Regions from separate parts of the Brevundimonas nasdae genome, predicted to be linked through region 1. Evidence: riboswitches for the same ligand, from Rfam matches in the RefSeq annotation. Region 1 holds a riboswitch; each other region holds the start of a gene.
The links. Region 1 has a riboswitch for cobalamin ahead of KWG56_RS14360 (TonB-dependent receptor plug domain-containing protein). Riboswitches for the same ligand answer to the same signal wherever they lie in the genome.

Region 1 (7,183 bases):
CTCCGGCTCGGCGAGCGCGAACAGGGGCAGGTCGTCCAGACGGGCGGTCGCCGCCTTTTCGCCTTCCAGCCGCTCCAGCACCGAGCGGGCGCGGGCGACGACCGAGGACGGCACGCCCGCCAGCTTGGCCACCTGAACGCCGTAGGACCGGTCAGCGGCGCCGGGCGCGGCCTCATGCAGGAAGACCAGATCGCCGTTCCACTCCTTGGCCACCATCGACAGGTTGCAGACGTGGTCCAGCCGCGTCTCCAGCTGGGCCAGTTCATGATAATGGGTGGCGAACAGGGTGCGGGCGCGGTTGGTTTCGTGCAGGGCCTCGGCGGTGGCCCAGGCGATGGCCAGGCCGTCATAGGTGGCGGTGCCGCGTCCGATCTCATCCAGCACGACGAAGCTGCGGGGCGTGGCCTGGGTCAGGATGGCGGCGGTCTCGACCATCTCCATCATGAAGGTGGAGCGGCCGCGCGCCAGATCGTCGCCTGCGCCGACGCGGCTGAACAGCCGATCCACGACGCCCAGACGCATCGAACGCGCAGGCACGAAGGCCCCGGCCTGGGCCAGGATGACCAGCAGGGCGTTCTGGCGCAGGAAGGTCGACTTACCCGCCATGTTCGGTCCGGTGACGATGGCCAGACGGGCGCAGTCCTGACCCGATCCGTCCAGACGGGCGTTGTTGGGCGTATAGGGCGACCCTTGCGCCTTCACCGCCGCCTCGACCACGGGGTGGCGTCCGGCCTCGACGGAGAAGACCAGGGTGTCGTCGACGACGGGGCGGGTGGCGCCGACCTCCTGCGCCCATTCGGCCAGGGCGGCGTGGGCGTCCAGTTCGGCCAGAGCTTCGGCCACGGCCTGAAGCGGCTGGGCCAGACGGGCGATCTCGCGCCGCCAGGCCTCGAAGATCTCGCCCTCGATGGCCAGGGCGCGATGTCCGGCCTGACTGATCTTTGCGTCCAGCTCCGACAGTTCGACGGTGGTGAAGCGGACCTGATTGGCCAAGGTCTGGCGGTGGATGAAGGGGCTGTCGGGACCCGCGCGCAGCAGGCCCTCCGCCGTCTTGGCCGAGGTCTCCAGGAAATAGCCCAGCACGGCGTTGTGCTTGACCTTGAACGGCACGCCGGATTCGGCGACGGCGCGGGCCTCCAGATCGGCGACCACGCGGCGGCTGTCGTCACGCAGACTGCGGGCGGCGTCCAGTTCGGGGCGATAGTCGGGGCGCACGAAGCCGCCGTCGCGGGCCAGGTGCGACGGTTCGTCGATCAGGCCGTCGGCCAGATCAGCCTTCAGCCGCGACAGGTCAGCCGACAGGGTCAGCCGGTCCAGCGCCAGGGCGATACGGCGCGGCTGGCCGGTCAGGGGATCAACCTGACCGACAAACAGACCGGCGATGCCTTCCGCGATCGTCAGGCCGATGCGGACAGCGGCCAGATCGCGCGGGCCGCCGCGTCCCAGCGCCAGACGCCCGACGGCGCGGGCCACGTCCGATGAGGCCTTGAGGCCGTCGCGCAGGTCGCGCCGCAGGTCGCGCCGCTCCAGCATCCATTCGACGGCGTCGAGCTGTTCGTTGATCGCCAACGGATCACGCAAGGGCCGGGCGATCCGTTCCGCCAGCGCCCGCGCCCCGCCCGATGTGACGGTGCGGTCGATGCAGGCCAGAAGCGACCCCTCCCGCTCGCCGCGCTGGGTGCGGTCGATCTCCAGACTGGTCCGGGTCGCCGGGTCGATGGCCAGGAAGCCGCTGTCGCCCAGTCGGCGCGGCGGGGCCAGGGCCGGAACCTTGCCGGCCTGGGTCGTCTCCAGATAGGCGGCGATCAGGCCCAGCGCCGAAACCTCGCCTTCCTCGAAGGCGCCGAAACCATCCAGGGCCGCCACGCCGTACAGGCGCTCGACCCGCGTCCGCGCGGCCTGCGGCTCGGCGATGGCCGAGGCCAGGGCCTGGACCACGCCGCCCGATCCGTTCAGGGCGTCGCGCGTCGTCTCGTCAGAATACATCCGGTCGGTGACCAGAACCTCTGACGGGCGAAACGCCGCCAGAGCTGCGCCCAGGTCTTCAATCGAACAGGCGACGCTGTCGACCGCACCCGACGACAGCTCGACCACGGCGACGGCGGCCCGTCCCTTGCGCACCGCCACCGCCGCCAGACGGTTGGCGCCGCGGGCATCCAGCAGGCTGTCTTCGGTCAGGGTGCCGGGCGTGACCACCCGCACCACGCCCCGGTTCACCACGGCCTTGCCGCCGCGCTTCTTGGCCTCGGCGGGGTCTTCCAGCTGTTCGCAGATGGCGACCTTGTGGCCCATGCGGATCAGACGGGCCAGATAGCCGTCCAGCGCATGGACCGGCACCCCGGCCATCGGAATGTCCTCGCCCTGATGCTTGCCGCGCTTGGTCAGGGTGATGCCCAGCGCCGCCGCCGCGACCTCGGCGTCCTTGAAGAACAGCTCGTAGAAGTCGCCCATGCGGAAGAACAGGATGGCGTCCGTCTGCCCCGCCTTGGCCGTCAGATACTGGGCCATGAAGGGCGTCGCGCCTTCGATGGCGGCGGCGATTTCGGGGGGATGGGTCACAGGCGCGTTCATGTGGCCCTAGGGTGACGGATCGCAACCGACGCCTCAAGCCCGTTCCGCCAGCCTTGCACAGGCTTGTCCCCCCTGCGATAGCCTCCAACAGGCGGTTTAGGGAACGTGGTCAGACACCACGGCTGTTCCCGCAACTGTAGGCGGCGAGAACGTCGTCCGTCCGGGTCCGCGATCCCGGCGTCACTGGTCCAAGGACTGGGAAGGCGAGGGCGATGTTTGTTGAACCGCAAGCCAGGAGACCTGGCCGCCTGTTGTCGCTCGCCCCTGTCCGGGAATAGGCGGAGGCGCGGTTTCTTTCCGTTGCAGCGACCCGATCTTGCGCCGTCCAGCCCCCAGCGGGTCTGGCGGATCGGTTCGTTCACATCGGTCTCTCGCGCGCATTCGCGGGGCCGCAACGGGGATTTCGCTCAATGAAGCGTTCCATTCTTCTCGCCTCGGCCGCGCTCTCGGTCGTCGCCATCGCCGCGCCCGCCATGGCCGAAGACGCGGTGCAGGTCAGCGACGTCGTCGTCACCGCCACCCGCCTGCCCGCCATCGTCGCCGACACGCCCGGCGCCCGCGTCATCGACAGCCAGACGATTGAACAACATGGCGCAGTCTTCGCCGCCGACATCCTGACGACCGTGCCAGGCCTGTCCATCGCCCGCACCGGCGCCTTCGGCGGCCTGACCCAGGTCCGCATGCGCGGCGCCGCGCCCGGAAAGACTCTGGTTCTGGTGGATGGGGCGCCCGTCAATGATCCGGCCGAGATCAATGGCGCCTTTGACTTCGGCAGTTTTGAACTGGCCGACATCGACCGCATCGAAGTGCTCAGCGGCCCGCAGTCGTCGCTGTGGGGGTCGGACGCCATCGGCGGCGTGATCTCCTTCACCACCCAGGAAGTCCAGGGCATGCGCGCCGAGGCTGAAGCCGGCAGTTTCTCGACCGTGCGCGGCCGCCTGTCGGCGGGCGTCGCCAACGACAAATACGCATTCGGCGCCTATGTCTCGCGCTTTGAAACCGACGGCATCTCGGCCGCCGACGAGCGCGACGGCAACACCGAGCGCGACGGCCTTCGCAACACCACCGTCGGCGCCAAGGGTCGCTACGCCTTCAACGACACGACCAAGATCGACGGTTCTGTCCGCTGGGTGAAGAGCCATGTCGAGATAGACGGTTTCCCGGCCCCGAACTACAGCCTGGCCGATACGGACGACACGGCGGACAGCGAGCAGTGGTCCGGCTTTGCGCGGGTCACCACCCAGGCCTTTGGTCTGAAGCATCAGTTCAGCGTCTCGGCCTCGGACATCGAACGCACCACCTACAGCGGCGGCGCCGGTTCGACCTTCAGTGGCGACCGTCAGGTTTATCGCTGGCAGGCGGACGGCAAGACCCAGAACATCGCCTACGCCTTCGGCGCCGAACGTGAAGAATCCAAGGGCGACCTGTCCACGGGCCTGTCGCGGGATCTGGGCACGACCTCGGTCTTCGGCATGGCGCAATATGATGCGGGCGCACTGAACCTGACGGGCGGTCTGCGTTACGACGACACCGACGATTTCGGCTCCAAGACCACGGGCCGGGTTTCGGCCGCCTATCACCTGAACGGGGGTTTCACCGTCTCGGGCGCCTATGGCACCGGCTTCAAGGCGCCGACTGTCGTCCAGGCCCTGTGCGACTGGTGCTATGCGCCCAAACCCTGGCCGGAACTGAAGCCTGAAACCGCCGACAGCGTCGAGCTGGCGCTGGGCTGGGCTTCGCCGGATGGTCGTTTCGACGGTCGTGCGACGGTCTATCGCCTGAACATCGAAAACCAGATCTCCTACGTCGCAGGCCGCTACATCAACATCGCCAAGACCCGTTCTGACGGCGTCGAGCTGGAAGGCAGCGCGCGTCTGGGCGCAGGCTTCGACCTGACCCTGGCCTATGCCTGGACCGACGCCACGGACCGCACGACGGGCGCGCGCCTGTTGCGCGTGCCGGAAAATACAGCCTCGGCGACCCTGGGCTGGACCGGCGAGCGTCTGTCCGGCACCCTGACGGTGCGTGCAGAAGACGATCAGGATGACTCGGGCGGCTTCTCGACCGTGGTCCGCAAGGGGTTTGTCACGGGCAATCTGAACGCGGCCTATGTGTTGACGGACAACATCACCCTGACCGCGCGGATCGAGAACCTGACCGACAAACACTATCAGCAGGTGTTCGGTTACGGCGAGCCCGGTCGTTCGGGCTATGTCGGGATCAGGCTGCGCTACTGATCCGGGCGCGGGCGTCGGCGGTGAAACCCGCCGGCGCCTCCAGCGCCAGCGTCGACCAGTCCAGGTCGGGGCAGGGCGCGTGGGCGGCGGCCAGGATGGCGCGCAGTTCGGCGGCGGAGGCCACGCTGGCGACGATCTTGTCGACGGTCTTCAGCGACAGGGCGTAACCCAGGGCCGCCTGCATGGGGTCGCAGCGCTGCTCGGCCAGGCGCCGACGCGTGCGCGACAGGGCCTGGGCGTGTTCGGCCAGCTCCGGCGGAAGATCATCCCCGCCCGCAAACAGCAGGCCGCCTGCAAAGACGGACGACAGATGCACGGCCGCGCCGGCGTCCTTGACCGCGTCCAGCACGTTCTCGCGAACGGCGCGCTGGTCCAGCAGATTGCAGGGCAGTTGCACGACATCCGCATTCAGCCGCCGCGCCAGCATGGCGGGCTGATCCTCAAGCGAGGCGCAGAATCCGATGCTGCGGTAAAGACCCCGGTCCTTCAGCTTCTGCAGGCGATCCCACAGGGCGCGGCCTTCTGCGCCGGCCAGATCGGCGGCGTTGGACACCAGCAGCACCTCGCCGCGCGGCAGGCCCATCCGCTCCAGCGAACGGCGCGCGCGGGCCTCGATCCGGTCCAGACCTTCGCTCAGGGCCACGGTGCGGACGGTGACCTGGAAGGGCGAGGGGAAGGGCCAGGCCTGTCCCAGCAGACGTTCGTTGTCGCCTTCAGGCCGGGTGGCGATCAGTTTGACGCCCGCGTCCGCCCCGGTCTGCAGCAGGAAACGCATGGCCTCCTCCCGCGCGCCGGACGGCGCGGTCATGAAGGCGGACGTCGCACGCGCAGGCTCGGTCACCACGGCGAGGGCCAGGCGATGGGTGGGCGAAGACGCCGAAGGTGTGGCGGGAGAATACGTCACCCTCGGACAATGACGCGGAATACTTAAGGGACGCTGAGCGAGACGTTACGCGATCCTTACTTATCCACCGCTGATATGCGCTCAGGCGTCGGCGTCGGGCTGGCGGTCCGGGTGGGCGGAAACAAAGGCGGGGTGGGCGTTCGCACGCTCCTCGACCGCCAGAAGAACCGGCCAGGGCGACAGATCGATGTTGAATCTGCGCGCCGAATACAGCTGCGGGATCAGATAACAATCGACCAGGCTCGGGGCGTCGCCGAAGCTCCAGCCGCGCCCGTGCTGCTTCACCAGCGTCTCCAGGGCGTCGAATCCCGGCGCGATCCAGCGCGCGGCCCAGGCGTCGACGGCGTCCTGATCGGCGTTGAAGTCGTGACGCAGGGACTTCAGGATGCGCAGATTGTTCAGCGGGTGGATGTCGCAGCCGATAAGGGCGGCCATGGCGCGGACGATGGCGCGGTCGTTGGCGGTGTTCGGCAGCAGGGCCGGTTCGGGGTGCGTCTCCTCCAGCCACTCCAGAATGGCGGGGCTTTGGGTGATGACCAGATCGCCGTCCTGAAGGGCGGGAACCATGCCCTGGGGGTTCAGCGCCAGATAGTCGGCCTGTTTCTGCTCGCCCTTGCGCAGGTCATGGGCCGACAGTTCATAGTCCAGGCCCTTCAGCGCCAGACCGATGCGGACCCGGTAGCTGGCGCCGGAACGCCAATAGCCGTGCAGGATCATCAGACGATCTCGAAGCTGAGGGTTTCCAGACACGTGATGCTGACGACGACCCTGTCGCCCTTCACCACGGGGCCGACGCCCGACGGGGTGCCGGTGAAGATCAGGTCGCCGGGCTCAAGCGCCCATAGTTTGCCCGCCGCCTCGACGATGCGGGCGGGGTTCAGGATCATGTCGTCCAGCGTGCCGGATTGTTTCGTCTCGCCGTTCACCGTCAGGCTGATGACCCCCGCCGGATCGGGCAGGGCGCCCAGGGTGAGGGGGCCGCAGGGGGCGGACTGGTCGAAGCCCTTGGCCGCATCCCACGGGCGGCCCGCCTTCTTGGCCTCGGCCTGCAGGTCGCGACGCGTCAGGTCGCAGCCGACCGCCCAGCCGATGATCTGGCTGTCTTCGCCGATGGCGGCGACCAGTTCGGCCTCATAGTGCAGATTTCCGGTCGCGGTCGGATAGGCCGGGTTCGCGCCATCGGACACGACCGCGTCGCCGGGCTTGGAGAAAAAGAAGGGCGTCTGTTTTTCCGGGTCCGATCCCATCTCGCGCGCATGGGCGGCGTAGTTCTGGCCCACGCACAGGATGCGGCGAACCGCAAAGCGTCGGTCGTCGCCGACGATCGGCAGGGACGGGGTCGGGCGGGGTGGAAACAGCCAGCGAGTCATGCGTTTCTTCTAATGCGACGATTGGCGCCTGACGAGAGCCAGTCGCTTTGTTGCGTTGCGGGAACCTTGACCACGGTGTGGCGTTGGCAGTCGGGCTTCCC
Region 2 (7,183 bases), 1.3 Mb from region 1:
TCATGTAGCGGATCGCCCTACATCCATCATCCGCGCCCCCGAAGGCATAGGCGGCGAGATGTTCTTCCAGCGGCACGCCATGAGCGGATCGAACCCGCGCCTGAAGCTGATCGACGTCAAGGCGCGGACCCCCTATGTCGCCGCCGTCGATGTCGGCGGTCTGGTCGCCATCGGCCAGTCGGGCGGACTGGAGCTGCATCCCTGGGGCTGCAAGCCTGGCGACCCGGAGACGCCGGAGCAGATCACTTTCGACCTCGATCCCGACGAAGGCCTGGATTTCGCGGACGTCATCGCGGCGGCCAAGGTGGTGAAGGCGAGACTGGAGGGCCTGGGCCTGACGCCCTTCGTCAAGACAACCGGCGGCAAGGGCCTGCATGTGGTCGCGCCCATCAAGACCGACGCCCGATCCCGGGTGACCTGGGACCAGAACAAGGCCTTCGCCAAGGCGGTTTCAGAGGCGATCCGCGTCGATGCGCCCGACCGTTTCACCACCACCCTGGCCAAGAAGGCGCGGGGCGGCAAGATCTTCATCGACTATCTGCGCAACGGCCGTATGGCGACGGCGGTCGCGCCCTGGTCGCCGCGCGCGCGGCCCGGCGCCGGGATCGCCTTTCCTCTGTCGTGGGACCAGGTGAAGCCGGGCCTCGACCCGGCGGCCTTCAACCTGTGGACCTACCCTGCCCTGCTGAAGAAGTCGGACCCATGGGCGGACTTCCGCGCGTCAGCGGCGAACCTGAGACCTGCGCTGAAGAAGATGGGCCTCTGAACCTCTCTCCTCCTTGCCCGTAAAGGATCAGGCGGCCGACTTCTTCTTGGCCGCAGGCTTCTTCGCCGGCACCTTCTTGGCAGCGGGCTTCTTGTCGCCTCCGCCGCCCTTGAGGCTGTTCTTCAGCGCCGCCATCAGGTCGATGACATTGGTGTCGTCCGGTTCTGCGATGTCGACCAGGCCCTTGCCGCCCTTGGCCTTGGCCTTGATCATCTCGCGCAGCGCCTCGTCATAGCGATCCTTGAACTGGGAGGCGTCAAAGTCGCCCTCCTTCTGGCCGATGATCCGCGCTGCGATCTCCACCATGTCGGCGTCCGCCTTCACCGTCGGGATATCGTCGAAATAGTCGGCGGCGTCGCGCACCTCGTCATGGGCGCGCAGGGTGTAGGCGATCAAACCCTTGTCGCGCACTTCCAGCGCCAACTGCCGTTCCTTGCCACGCAGCACCAGTTGCCCCAACGCCACCTTGCCCTGTTTCTTCATGGCGTCGCGGATGACGGCGAAAGCTTCGACGCCCGCCCCCTTTTCCGGCACGACAAAAAAGGGATCGGCCCAGTACAGGCGGTCGATGTCGGCTTCATCCACGAACCTGTCGATGGAGATTGTCTTGGTGCTCTCCAGCTTGACCTGATCGAAGTCGGCGTCGTCGAACAGAACATATTCGTCCTTGGACACCTCATAGCCGCGCACCAGATCGCTGCGCTCCACCGGCCCGGTGTCTGGGTCCGTCGGCACCATGCGGATGCGGTTGTTGGTGTCCGGATTGATCAGGTGAAACCGCACGTCATTGGTGCTGGTCGTCGCCGTAAAGAGGGCCACCGGACAGGTGACCAACGACAGTTTCAGATGCCCTTGCCAGGTCGGACGTGCGGCCATGTTGCTTCTCCCTTGGCCAATGGAATGCGTCAGGCGCGTTTCCGTTCGCGGCACGGGAACCGACATCGCATAATCACATAAAGATATCTTTATATCTTGATTGACATGAGCGGCGATTGTGGCAATTTCCAATGGTCGAGGTTCTTCACGTCGCTCTCGGGCGGCGCGAAGCTAAGAGGGAAGCCGGTGCGATGCCGGTGCTGCCCCCGCAACTGTAAGCGGCGAGCTAAGGGTCCATCTTGTGTCACTGAGAGCATTCGCTCTCGGGAAGGCCGGACCCGAAGCCGTGACCCGCGAGCCAGGAGACCTGCCCCGACAGATAACGTCCTCCGGCGGGGTGTCCGGCCAGGTCGCATGAATGCTGCGCTGGAACGATTCCGCGTGTGCGTTCGCGCGTCCCTGTCCGCTGTCTCGCCACAGCATCAACGGCAGAGACCATGGCGAGCAGCGAATTCACCTTCATCATCAAGCGCACGGCGCTCGACGAGGATTACCGCCCTGCCGAGAACACGCGGATCACGACCAACTTCGCCAATCTGGCGCGCGGTGAGAGCCGTCAGGAGAACCTGCGCAACACCCTGCGGATGATCGACAACCGCTTCAACTCATTGGCCCATTGGGACAATCCAAAGGGCGATCGCTACACGGTCGAACTGCAGATCATCACCGTCGAGATGAGCGTCGTCGCCGGTGACAGCGGCGAGGCCTTCCCCCTGATCGAAATCCTTCAGACGACGATCATCGACAAGAACACCGGTGAGCGCATCGAAGGGGTCGTGGGGAACAACTTCTCCTCCTACGTCCGCGACTATGACTTCAGCGTGGTTCTGCCGGAGCATTTGAAGACCCACCCCAATGCTGGTCCGCCAGCAGGATTCGGCGATCTGCACGGCAAGCTGTTCAAGCATTTCCTGAACTCACGCGCCTATCGTGATAATTTCAGCAAGCCGCCCGTCATCTGCCTGAGCGTGTCCAGCAACAAGACCTACCACCGGACCGGCGCCGAACACCCTGCCCTGGGCCTCGAATATGAGAATGACGAGTTCTCGCCGACCGATCAGTATTTCGCGAAGATGGGGATGAAGGTCCGCTACTTCATGCCGCGAAACGGCGTGGCCCCCCTGGCCTTCTACCATATCGGCGACCTGACGGCCGACTACACCGATCTCGAACTGGTCAGCACCATCAGCACGATGGAGACCTTCCAGAAGATCTATCGCCCCGAGATCTACAACGCCAACTCGCCCGCCTCGGAACAGTATCAGCCCAGCCTGAAATACCAGGACTATTCGCTGACCCGGATCGTCTACGACCGCGAAGAACGCAACCGCCTGGCCGTCGAACAGGGCAAGTTCGTCGAGGAACGGTTCATCAAGCCGCATCAGGCCGTTCTCGACCAGTGGTCCGCCAACTTCGCCGCCTGATCAGACCCAGAACAACAAAGTCGCCACCATGAAAACTCTTCTCCCCACCTCGACCGCCGGCAGCCTGCCCAAGCCCGCCTGGCTGGCCCAGCCCGAGACGCTGTGGTCGCCCTGGAAACTGCAAGGCGACGAACTGATCGAAGGCAAACAGGACGCCCTGCGTCTGTCCCTGAGCGATCAACTGAACGCCGGCATCGACATCGTCAGCGACGGCGAACAGACGCGCCAGCACTTCGTCACGACCTTCATCGAACACCTCGACGGCGTCGATTTCGAAACCCGCAAGACCGTCAAGATCCGCGACCGCTATGACGCCAGCGTCCCGACCGTCGTCGGCGCTGTCAGCCGTCCGAAGTCGGTCTTCGTCGACGACGCCAAATTCCTGCGCCAACAGACCAAACAGCCGATCAAATGGGCCCTGCCCGGACCGATGACTATGATCGACACCCTCTATGACGACCATTACAAGAGCCGCGAAAAGCTGGCCTGGGAGTTCGCCAAAATCCTCAATCAGGAAGCGCGCGAGCTTGAAGCCGCTGGCGTCGACATCATCCAGTTCGACGAACCCGCCTTCAACGTCTTCTTCGATGAGGTGAACGACTGGGGTGTCGCGGCCCTGGAAAAGGCCGCCGAAGGGCTCAAGTGCGAGACCGCAGTCCACATCTGCTACGGCTACGGCATCAAGGCCAATACGGACTGGAAGAAGACCCTCGGCTCGGAGTGGCGACAGTATGAGGAAGCCTTCCCCAAGCTGCAGCAGTCCAGCATCGACATCATCTCGCTCGAAGCCCAGAATTCGCGTGTGCCGATGGACCTGATCGAGCTTATTCGCGGCAAGAAGGTCATGGTCGGGGCCATCGACGTGGCCACCAACACCGTGGAAACGCCGGAAGAAGTCGCCGACACCCTGCGCAAGGCCCTTCAGTTCGTGGACGCCGACAAGCTCTATCCTGCCACAAACTGCGGCATGGCTCCCCTGTCGCGTCGCGTCGCGACCGGCAAACTGAAGGCCTTGGGCGCAGGCGCCGAAATCATCCGTAAAGAACTGTCCGCCTGACAGATGATCGAAGCGGGCGCTCGGGCTTGATGACAAAAGCCCGAGCGCTCGCCGACGCCGCTCTGAATGCGGCGCCCCAGGGTTCAAACACATGAATATGTTGAGCAACATCAGCGATGATGCTGAGCTGCGCCGCCTCTTCGGTCGCTTCCCCACCGGCGTGACCACCCTGTGCGCCATGGTGGACGGTCAACCTGTCGGCATGACCGCCAGCGCCTTCGTCGCCGTCTCGCTCAAGCCTCAGTTGGTGTCCGTCTGCATCAAGCGCGGCTCCGGCACATGGCGGCAGTTGCGAGCCCAAAAACGCCTTGGCATCTCATTCCTGAGCCATGGCCATTCTGGCGTTGCACGCCAACTGGCCCAGAAGACCGGCGACCGTTTCCTGGGACTGGACTACGAAACCACCCCCGACGGCGCCCTCTTTCTCGCGAACGCGACGGCCTGGCTGGAATGCTCAGTCGAGCAGGAAATCCCCGCCGGCGACCACGACATCGTCCTCTTCCGCCTCCACCGCGCAACCGCCGCCGACAACGTAATGCCGCTTGTCTTCCACTCCAGCGACTTCCACACCCTGGCGCCGATCCATCATTCATCTGCCACGTGACGCAGCGATCAGGACGCCCGATCCAACGAAAGTTGAATCACATCTGTGCGGCCTGACCGGAAACCGGCTTCGCAATAGGCCAGATAGAAGCGCCAGAGACGGCGGAAGCGGTCGTCGAAGCGTGAGTCTTTTTGACAGATGTCGTTCCAAGCGCCCTCAAATCGGCGGGCCCACTCGGACAAGGTGTCGGCATAGTCGCGCCCGAAACGCTCCGTCTGCCCCCATCGCAGCCCTGCCTCGGTGACAACCGACGCCATCTTTGCTTCCGACGGAAGCGAGCCGCCGGGGAAGACGTATTTCTGGATGAAGTCCGTGCGCGCGTCGTATTCGTCGAACAGCTCCTCCTGAATGGTGATGATCTGCAGACCCGCACGTCCTCCCGGCTTCAGAACCTGGTGAACCTTAGAAAAATAGGCGCCCCAATACTCTCGCCCGACCGCTTCGAACATCTCGATGGAGGCCACACGGTCGAACTGGCCCTTCACGTCGCGATAGTCGATCAGGCGGATGTCGGCCTTGTCGGCCAGCCCGGCATCGAACAACCGCCGACGGGCGAAATCATGCTGCTCTCGGGAAATGGTGACGCCGGTCACCACAGCCCCGATCTCCTTGGCAGCGAACTCGACGAAGCCGCCCCAGCCGCAGCCGATCTCCAACACGTTGTGGCCAGCCTGCAGGCCCATCATCCGCGCCAGAGAGGCGTACTTGGCGTGTTGCGCGTCCTGAAGCCCCTGCCCCGCAGTTTCGAACCGCGCCGACGAATAGGTCATCGAGGGATCAAGCCAGGCCTGGTAGAAATCGTTGCCGAGGTCGTAGTGGGCGTGGATGTTGCGGCGCGACCCGCGACGGCTGTTGCGGTTCAATCGGTGGCCGAACCTGTTGACCAGGTTCATCAGCGGATTGCCGTCAAACAGGCGTCGAATATGGTCATAGTTGTTGACCAGGGTTTCCAGCAGGATCGCAAGATCCGGCGTGTCCCATTCGCCGGCCAGATAACCCTCTGCAAATCCGATATCCCCTCCCCTCAGCACACGTGCGGCGAAGCGAGAGTCGTGGACGGTCAGGATGGCGGCATGGCCGGGCGTCTGACCCGTCAGGTGATGGTGTGAGCCGTCCGGCAGCACCAGCGTCAGCCGCCCCCAGCTCCAATTAGCCGACAGAAGCCGCACCAGAAGAGCCATGACCGGAGACGTCTTGCGCATGTCTTTCACCGCATCGCAGTAGGTGGTGGTCATTGGGTCAGTCGGCCGTGAGTTCGGGATGGCAGGGTCAAGGCGTAAGACGGCTCTCACGAGCCCGACGCTGGATTGTGACGGGTTCGGCGGCCGGCGGCGGCTGACGGGTCAGGTCTACACCCTTGATCCAGAGTTTCAGCGCCTCCCAGTGAATGGCGAGAACGACCTTCAGCGTCATCAGCGGCAGGGCCAGCGCGCCGGCGGACAAGGCCTTGTCGTCAAGCGTTCGGCGCTCGGCCGACATGGCGGCGGTGATCAATACGCCCTCTCTATCCCGGCCGTCGATTGTCATATCCAGGTAATCTGAGGGCGCGTGGCCGCGAAAGGCGTAGTCCATCTCCATCCCCATGAAAGGTGAAACATAGAGGGCCTTCGCCGCGCCCTGGCGGATCAGTCCCGCCGCCTGATCGTGGGGCGGAACAGGAATGACATAGGCGTGGCGTACGCCGAAGGTGCTGGTGACCTCATAGACCATGGCCGCCAGCCGCCCGTCGGCGTGATGGCAGTAATAGAGGCTGATCGGATTGAAGACATAGCCGAGCACACGCGGCATGGTCAGCAGACGAACCGGCCCGTCGCCGATGTCGATCCCCGCTCGCCCGAGGAAAACCTCGATCTGCGGCCGCAGCGCCGCCCCGGACCCATCGCCATGGTCCCGGTCGTGAAAGGACATCAGGTTGAAGCGATTGTGCGAGAACAGGCGCAGGCGGCGGTCCAGACCATCAATCTCGGCTAGGTCCAACAGCAGCCAAAAGACGCGATAGTTCAACCGATGCGCCTTTGGCCGAAGCCGCTGGTGCATGACGCCTCCGCAATAGAGAGCGGATGCCTGGGTCACGCCGCCCTCTCCAAGGCGTCCGTCGATATCGGCGACAGATGGATGCGACTGCTTTCGTTCTCGACCGACCAGGGACGGCGCACGCCGCCCAGTTGCTCTGCGACAGCCAGACCAGACTGCAATCCGTCTTCGTGAAAGCCCGCTCCGAAATGGGCGCCGCAGAACCAGACGCCGCCCTGACCCTGCAGGCTCCACAACTGCTTCTGGGCTTGAATGGCGGCAGGGTTGAAGATGGGATGTTCGTAGAGCTCGCTGCGCAGCAGGGTGTCGGGGCGCGGCGGACGCGGCGGATTCAAGGTGACGAACAGATTGTCGCCAGACAGCCCCTGAAGCTTGTTCATCCAGTAGGTGACGCACAGGCCGTCGTCCGCGCCCATATAGTT
Region 3 (7,183 bases), 1.4 Mb from region 1:
GCCGTCTTGGCTTCCTTGACCGAGACGCTGTCGACGACGATCAGGTCGCCGGACTTCGCCTTGGAGGACAGGGCGTGACGCAGAGCAAGCGCGCGGATTTTCTTCGGCAGCGAGAAGCCGTGGTCGCGAACGACCGGACCGAAGGCGCGCGAGCCGCCGACGAACTGCGGTGCACGGCGCGAACCGTGACGAGCGCCGCCGGTGCCCTTTTGCTTGTACATCTTCTTGCCCGTACGAGAGTTCTCGTTGCGGGTTTGAACCTTGTGCGTGCCGGCGCGGCGCTTGGCCAGTTGCCAGTTCACGGTGCGGGCCAGGATGTCGCCGCGGATGTCAGCGATGCCGAAAACGGCGTCCGACAGCTCCAGGTCGCCAGCAGCCTTGCCGTCGAGTTTGATGACAGAGAGTTTCATTACGCTTCACCGCCTTCGGTCGCTTCCACCGGGGCTTCTTCAGCCGGGGTCGATGCGGGTTGAGCAGCAGCCTTCGACGACTTGACGGCGCCCGGGAACGGGGCGTCAGCCGGACGGGCCTTCTTGATGGCGTCACGAACCTTGACGTAGCTCCCGTCATGACCGGGGACAGCGCCCTTGATCAGGATCAGGCCACGCTCGGCGTCCACGCGGACGACGGTCAGGTTCTGGGTGGTGACGGTCTCGGCGCCGTAGTGGCCGGCCATCTTCTTGCCGCGGAAGGTGCGGCCCGGATCTTGACGTTGACCGGTCGAACCATGCGAGCGGTGCGAAATCGACACACCGTGCGTGGCGCGAAGGCCGCCGAAGTTCCAGCGCTTCATCGCGCCGGCGAACCCCTTACCGATGGTTTCACCTTGGATGTCCACCTTCTGGCCGACCAAGAAGTGTTCAGCCGAAATCTCGGCGCCCACGTCCAGCAGACCGTCCGCATCAACGCGGAACTCGGTGACATAGGCCTTGGGTTCGACCTGGGCCTTCGCGAAGGTTTCGCGTTGAGCCTTAGCCGTGTTCTTGGCCTTCTTGGTGCCAGCGCCCAGCTGGAGAGCGACGTAGCCGTCACGCTCCTGGGTACGTTGGCCGACGACTTGGCAGCCGTCGAGCTGCAGCACAGTGACCGGTACGTGCGCGCCGTCTTCGGCGAACACGCGGGTCATGCCCAGCTTCTTGGCGATCACGCCCGTGCGCATCGGATCCCGCCTCTTTCTACTTTAAATCTTGATCTCGACGTCCACACCGGCGGACAGGTCGAGCTTCATGAGCGCGTCCACGGTCTGCGGGGTGGGGTCGACGATGTCGAGCACGCGTTTGTGCGTGCGGATTTCAAACTGCTCACGCGACTTCTTATCGACGTGCGGCGAGCGGTTCACGGTGAACTTTTCGATCAGGGTCGGCAACGGAATCGGACCGCGAACGGTCGCGCCGGTGCGCTTGGCTGTATTGACGATTTCGCGCGTCGAGAAATCGAGGACGCGGTGATCAAAGGCCTTGAGCCTGATGCGGATGCTTTGATCCATATCGGTGCTAACTTCCAATGCGGTCGGAGGACCGCGTCCCTGTGAACTATTTCAAAGACCGAAGGCCTTCGGGCAAAAAGCCCTCAGGAAACGCAAATCCGCAAAAACGAGCGGCCCACGCAGTTGCCCGCGAAGGCCGTGAAATCCCAAGAAGCTGCAAAGAACAGTGACTTAGGTCGTTCTTGCGAACCGCGTCTGCACCGAAGTGCACAGCCGGTCCAACAAGAGTGGTGGCTTATGCCTGCCGATTCCGATTTCGTCAAGCGGCGAAACCGTGTCCTGGCGGGCTGTTTTCGGGTTTTGCAATCGGGCTGGATCGGCCCGCCTTATCGACCGCGACCATGACGAATTCCGCCACGGCGGAGCGGCGGCGTTCGCCCGTCAGCAGGGCCTCAGACCACAGCTCGACCTCTATGGTTATTGAGGACCGGCCAACCTTGGTGGCGCGTGACGCCAGTTCGATCATGTCGCCCTCTCTTATAGACTCGGAGAAGTCGATGCGGTTGGACGCCGCCATGACCATCACCGCCCGCGCCTCCTTGGTGGCGCAGACAAAGGCGGCCTTGCCCATCAGCTTCAGGGCGTCGCCGCCGTACAGGGTGCCATAGTGATTGGTCCAGGCGGGGAAGACCATCTCCACCGCCCGCAGCCAGCCGTCGCCGACATTCTGACCATTGGCGGGCAGCGGCGGCAGATCGCCCTGCCCCTCCTGGCGCGGAGCCACCATATTAAAGACGCCCCGCGTGCACAGCCGCCGTTCGCCGCTGACCGGCGCCTCGGCCCACAGATCGACCTCCACGCCCATTGATGTGCGCCCGACGCGCACGACGCGGCCCGTAGCCTCGACCATCTCGCCGATTCGGGCTGGCGCAGCGAAGTCGATCCGCTCGCAACTGGCCGTCACCGTCGGCCGTCGCGCATGACGCGCCGCCGCCAGGAAGGCCACCTTGTCCAGATGCGCCAGGCCGACGCCGCCGAACAGAGTGCCGTGGTGATTGGCGTCGCCGGGAAACACCATGTCGATCAGGGTGACGCTCATGACCGGTCCCCCTCGTCTCGCCGGGATCTGACCACTTGCGTCATGTTCATCAGGCCGCACAGGTCGGCCGCTGCGGACAGCAGCGAAGCGGCCTTGAACCTTACGGCCCACTGGGCGCCGCGCGTGTTCGTCCGCTCAGACCTCGGGCCGATGCTGGGAAGGCGTGGGGTCGCCACCTTTAGGACTGGGCGGGGCATGGCTGAAAACCTGTGTTGTGGCCAGGTCTCGAGCAGGAACGCGCGAACGCCCGCGCGGACATGCGGGTCCGGCGGCGCACTTGCGGCCTGACCGGGCACCCCGCCGGAGGACGTTATCTGTCGGGGCAGGTCTCCTGGCTCACGGGTCGACATCTCGGACCCGGCCTTCCCGGCGCCGGAACGCCAGTGACACGATATGGACCCTCGACTCGCCGCTTACAGTTGCGGGGGCAGCGCCGGTTTCACACCGGCTTCCCTCTTAGCTCCACGCAATCCGAAGACCCCGTGCAGACCACGACGCCTTCAGATGACCTGAGATCAGCTGCGCCGTCAATCACACGGACACCCCCTTAATCTGATGACGGAATTGCCGCCCGTTAACCCCTTGCCCCAAGTCCTCCGCGAGTGTGACACATTGCAGACACAACCCGTGGCCGAACCGTCACAGTACTGTTGCAAGTGCTTAATCTAACGGCGGTTTCATGCCGGAATCGTCCGGGTCCTGATAGCAGCCCCCTCCCCGGCTCCCCTCCGGGGCACAGACTGCTAAGGAAAAAGAACAATGAAGACGATCCTCCTCGCGACGGCCGCCGCCGCCACCATGATCGCCGCTCCGGCTTTCGCTCAAGACGCCATCGGTTCGGTCGCTGTCTCCTACACCAACCCGTCGGTCGACGCAGACGGCTTCAACAAGGTCGCTGCTGACGTATGGTCGGTCGACGGCACCGTCGCCCTGCCCGTCAAGGACTGGACCGTGACCCTGAACGGCGCTGTCGACTACACCAAGGCTCTGGGCGCCGACGACACCTCGGCCATGCTGGCTGCTCACGGCACCAAGCTGTGGACCTCGGACGTCCGCGCCGGCGCCTTCGTCGCCGCCAACACCATCGGCACGGGCGACACCGTCTGGACCGTCGGCGCTGAAGCCCAGAAGTACCTGGCCAACGCAACCCTGACCGGCGCTGTCGCCTGGAGCGACACCAGCATCGGCGACGTCTGGACCGTCGGCGGCGACGCTGCCTACTACGTCCTGCCGAACCTGCGCCTGAACGCTGGCGTCAGCTACAACAACGTCGACGTCACGGGCGGTAGCGTTGACGCCTGGACCTACGGCGTCGGCGCCGAGTACGAAATCAAGGACACGCCGTTCTCGGTCGGCGCCGCCTACACGCGCGCTGACATCAAGTCGGTCGACGTCGACACCTGGTCGTTCAACGTCCGTTACGCCTTCGGCGGCGGTCTGCAAGCTCGCGACCGCGCTGGCGCCAACCTGGGCGTCCCCGCGATCACGCGCGTCCTGACGGGCTTCAAGGCTCCGGCCAAGAACGTCTCGATGTAAGACCTTCGGGTTTTCGAATGCAGAAGGCCCCGGCGGAGCGATCCGCCGGGGCTTTTTCATGCCCGTCGTCCGCTGGGCTGCGGGCGCGAAAAAGGCCCCCGGGGTTCCACGACCGGGAGCCTTCCTCTCGCGGCGGAGAGTTCGGGTCTTAGCGCCCGATGTTCAGATTCCCGGAGCCGACGACCGAGCGTTTCACCTGGCCCGTCGCGGCGCCGACATTCACATTGCCCGAGCCTGCGATGGAGACGTCCAGATCGCCGGTCGTTCCACCGAACCGCACGTTGCCCGAACCGCCGATGGCGACCGAGAAGCGCGGCATCTGGCCCTCGCGGATGGCGATGCCGCCTGAACCGCCGACCGCCGCTTCGCCGCGCCCGTCAACGCGCGCCACGGTGATGTTGCCCGATCCGCCGACTGAGGATTTCAGCCTGTTGGTGGCGCCGGCGTAGATCGAGCCCGATCCGCCGACCGAGGCCTCCAGTTCCTGCGACGTGCCCGTGCGGATCGTGCCGGAGCCGCCCAGGCCCACTTCCAGCTTTCCGTCGACATTGGCCACCGTCCAGTCGCCGCAGCCGCCTGCGCCCAGATCGACCGAGCGCGCGCCACGGCCGATGGCGCCATAGACGGCCCCGCTGGCGCTCAGATCGACGTCTCGGGGGCTGCGCACGACGATCAGCGGCGCGTCTTCCAGTCGGATGCGTCCCACGCCCCCGCCGACGTTGACCGTGGCGCCTTCGCCCGGCTGCCGTGCATTGGCCGGGCCGCTGTTGCAGGAGCGGATCGCATCGCTGCTGCCGAACACGCCGCCGCGGCGCAGGCCGCCGTCGATGCGGACGTTGCGCCCTTCGCGACGCACCTGGACGGCGGGAAGGTTGGAGGCGCCCTGGGTGATCTCCACGCCGATGTCGTTACGATCCTCGACGATCACCACGACGCGGGCCACCGCATTGCGAATCTCGACATCGGCGGCGGACGCAGGCGCGGCGGCGGCGCTGACGGCCAGAGCGGCGGTCGCGGCGGCGATGAACAGTGCTGACTTCATGAACTTTCCCTTCCCGGATCTGATGAGAAGGTGCGCGAGCAGGCGCCGAAAGTCATTTTAACTCGGCGTCATGAATCCAATTTAACATTGGCGGACGCCGGGCGTCGCGGGTTCAGGAGCGCAAGGCCCCTGCGCCGTCCTCGACGCCGACTTCCGGCTCGAAGTCCCGCTCGAAATGGGCGATCCGGCTCTTCATCGCCCCCACCTTCTTCAGCGCCAGCGACGCGGCCCAGCGCGCGGCCAGTTCAGGCGTCGACATGCCGTCCGTGAACCTGGGCGAACCGCCCCGGCTGCGGATCACCGCATTGGTGAACAGCGCCCCCTTGCGGAAGCGCGACGGCCAGGTCTGGAAGTCCATCGACAGGCTGACGCAGAACCGGTCCAGATTCTCCACCCGGTGCGGCGCATACAGCGGCCACGTCAGGGCGCCGCCCGGCTCCAGATCCATGACCTGGGCGTCGTTCTCGAACGCCAGCCTATAGGGCAGTTCCTCGGTCGTCTGGCGCGTGACGACCTGCTCCATGTTCTTCTCGGACAGGTGCTGCTCGTCGCCCGGATAGATGAACAGGCGCTTCCTGCCCCGCAGGTGGAACAGCACCACCCCCGCCGCGTCGAAATGATAGGGCACCCGGGCCTTGGGCGACGACAGGATCAACTGCCCTGCGTTCTTGACCGCCCGCATCCCCGGATAGGTCGCCTGGATAGCGCGAAAGTCCGCCATGGCCGCCGCCCACAGTTCAGGCCAGCCGGTCTCGACCTCGCGCAGGTTGACCCACAGCCGTCCCTGCTTGATCGCCTCCAGCAGTTCCGCGCCCGACAGCCGCCCGCGCGCGCCGGTCCGCAGCGAGACCTGACCTTCGTCATCATAGTCGTACAGGTTGATGTCGAAATGCTCGGCCGGATAGCGGTCCAGCATGGCGGCTAGGGCCGCATCCTCTGCGAACCCCTGCTCCACCAGGGTGTGCGGATGGATCTTCGCCTCGGCTATGGGGCCGGGATACCGGGTGCGACGGTCGGACATGATCTGTTTCCCCTCAGGCGTGGGCGACGCGCGCAGGCGTCTTTTTGCGTGACGCCAGCTTGGCGACGGCGGAACGGGCGGCGGCGGCTGCCCCCCTCAACCGGCCAGCAGGCGAGGCTTCGCAGGCTTCGATGGTTGACCAGCGACGACGCAGCGAGGCGCGGATCGCCTCGCCCCTGCCGCCTGCCGCGCCCAGCACGGCGGCGGCTGCATCATTCAGCGCGGCGCTCAGCCCCGGCTGCATGACCACGGCCTCGCGCACGGTTCGGCGCGCATTGACGAAATACTTCTTGTAGGTCTCGCCCTCGAAACCGAAGTCGAACACCCGCACCCCTTCGGCACCAGCCAGCCGCATGGTGTCCATGCTCAGCAGAATGCCCGGCGAGCATCTGGCCAGCGTCGGCTCATAGGCCGGGAACCAGAAATGATAATGGTCGCCCGCGTGCAGCGAGAACTCGATCGCCACCCGTTTGTCGCCCGCCGTCATGACCGCCAGGGACGCACCGAAATCAGGCCGCTGATCCATCATCAGCGCGTGCAGCAGATCGCGCGTCCAGCCGCAGGCGAAGATGTCGTGCAGGCCCGACCGGCGATACTGCGCCGCCTTCAGGTCGATCAGATGATCCAGCAGCAGGGGATCGCGCACATTGCGCCGAACCTGCGTCTCGCCCAGTTCGGCAGCCAGGCTGCGGCGCGCGCGCTCCTTGTCCTTGAAATACTTGCCATAGGCCTGGCGGCGTTCGGCGTACCAGCCGTCATAGCCGCCCGCAGGCAACTCCACCTGCACCGTGCCGCGTTCCTCGCCCGTCTCGCCCGCGCCGATCCAGCCCGGCACATTCAGGCGACGCCCCTTAACCAGACGCGCCACATCCTCCAGCGTGATGTCCGATCCGACCGGCGCGATCACCCCGTGATAATCATTCATCGGCGCGCCCAGCGGTTGGACCGAACCGCCGCGTCTCTGGTGCGGGAAGAAGCCGACGATCTGTCCGCCGCGCCGGAACACAGCCACCGCCGCGCCTGGGCAGACCCTGGCGGCGATCTCGGTGTAATCCCAGC

Region 2: linked by a shared signal. The riboswitch ahead of KWG56_RS08030 (DUF1852 domain-containing protein) and the one ahead of KWG56_RS14360 (TonB-dependent receptor plug domain-containing protein) in region 1 are both predicted to bind cobalamin.
Region 3: linked by a shared signal. The riboswitch ahead of KWG56_RS02785 (acyl-CoA thioesterase) and the one ahead of KWG56_RS14360 (TonB-dependent receptor plug domain-containing protein) in region 1 are both predicted to bind cobalamin.

The regions. Positions count from the first base shown of each region.
Region 1 covers NZ_CP080034.1:2,931,935-2,939,117, reverse strand. The annotation lists gene mutS (DNA mismatch repair protein MutS) at 1-2,571, opposite strand, end outside; cobalamin riboswitch at 2,647-2,834, shown strand; gene KWG56_RS14360 (TonB-dependent receptor plug domain-containing protein) at 2,982-4,808, shown strand; gene KWG56_RS14355 (aldo/keto reductase) at 4,792-5,649, opposite strand; gene KWG56_RS18820 (hypothetical protein) at 5,582-5,725, shown strand; gene maiA (maleylacetoacetate isomerase) at 5,794-6,429, opposite strand; gene KWG56_RS14345 (fumarylacetoacetate hydrolase family protein) at 6,429-7,082, opposite strand.
Region 2 covers NZ_CP080034.1:1,648,671-1,655,853, forward strand. The annotation lists gene ligD (DNA ligase D) at 1-766, shown strand, start outside; gene ku (non-homologous end joining protein Ku) at 794-1,642, opposite strand; cobalamin riboswitch at 1,764-1,971, shown strand; gene KWG56_RS08030 (DUF1852 domain-containing protein) at 2,080-3,066, shown strand; gene KWG56_RS08035 (methionine synthase) at 3,095-4,123, shown strand; gene KWG56_RS08040 (flavin reductase family protein) at 4,215-4,727, shown strand; gene KWG56_RS08045 (SAM-dependent methyltransferase) at 4,736-5,962, opposite strand; gene KWG56_RS08050 (DUF1365 domain-containing protein) at 5,997-6,800, opposite strand; gene KWG56_RS08055 (NAD(P)/FAD-dependent oxidoreductase) at 6,797-7,183, opposite strand, start outside.
Region 3 covers NZ_CP080034.1:575,603-582,785, reverse strand. The annotation lists gene rplD (50S ribosomal protein L4) at 1-410, opposite strand, end outside; gene rplC (50S ribosomal protein L3) at 410-1,159, opposite strand; gene rpsJ (30S ribosomal protein S10) at 1,181-1,486, opposite strand; gene KWG56_RS02785 (acyl-CoA thioesterase) at 1,746-2,525, opposite strand; cobalamin riboswitch at 2,830-3,034, opposite strand; gene KWG56_RS02780 (outer membrane beta-barrel protein) at 3,285-4,061, shown strand; gene KWG56_RS02775 (head GIN domain-containing protein) at 4,210-5,103, opposite strand; gene KWG56_RS02770 (cupin-like domain-containing protein) at 5,216-6,124, opposite strand; gene KWG56_RS02765 (GNAT family N-acetyltransferase) at 6,138-7,183, opposite strand, start outside.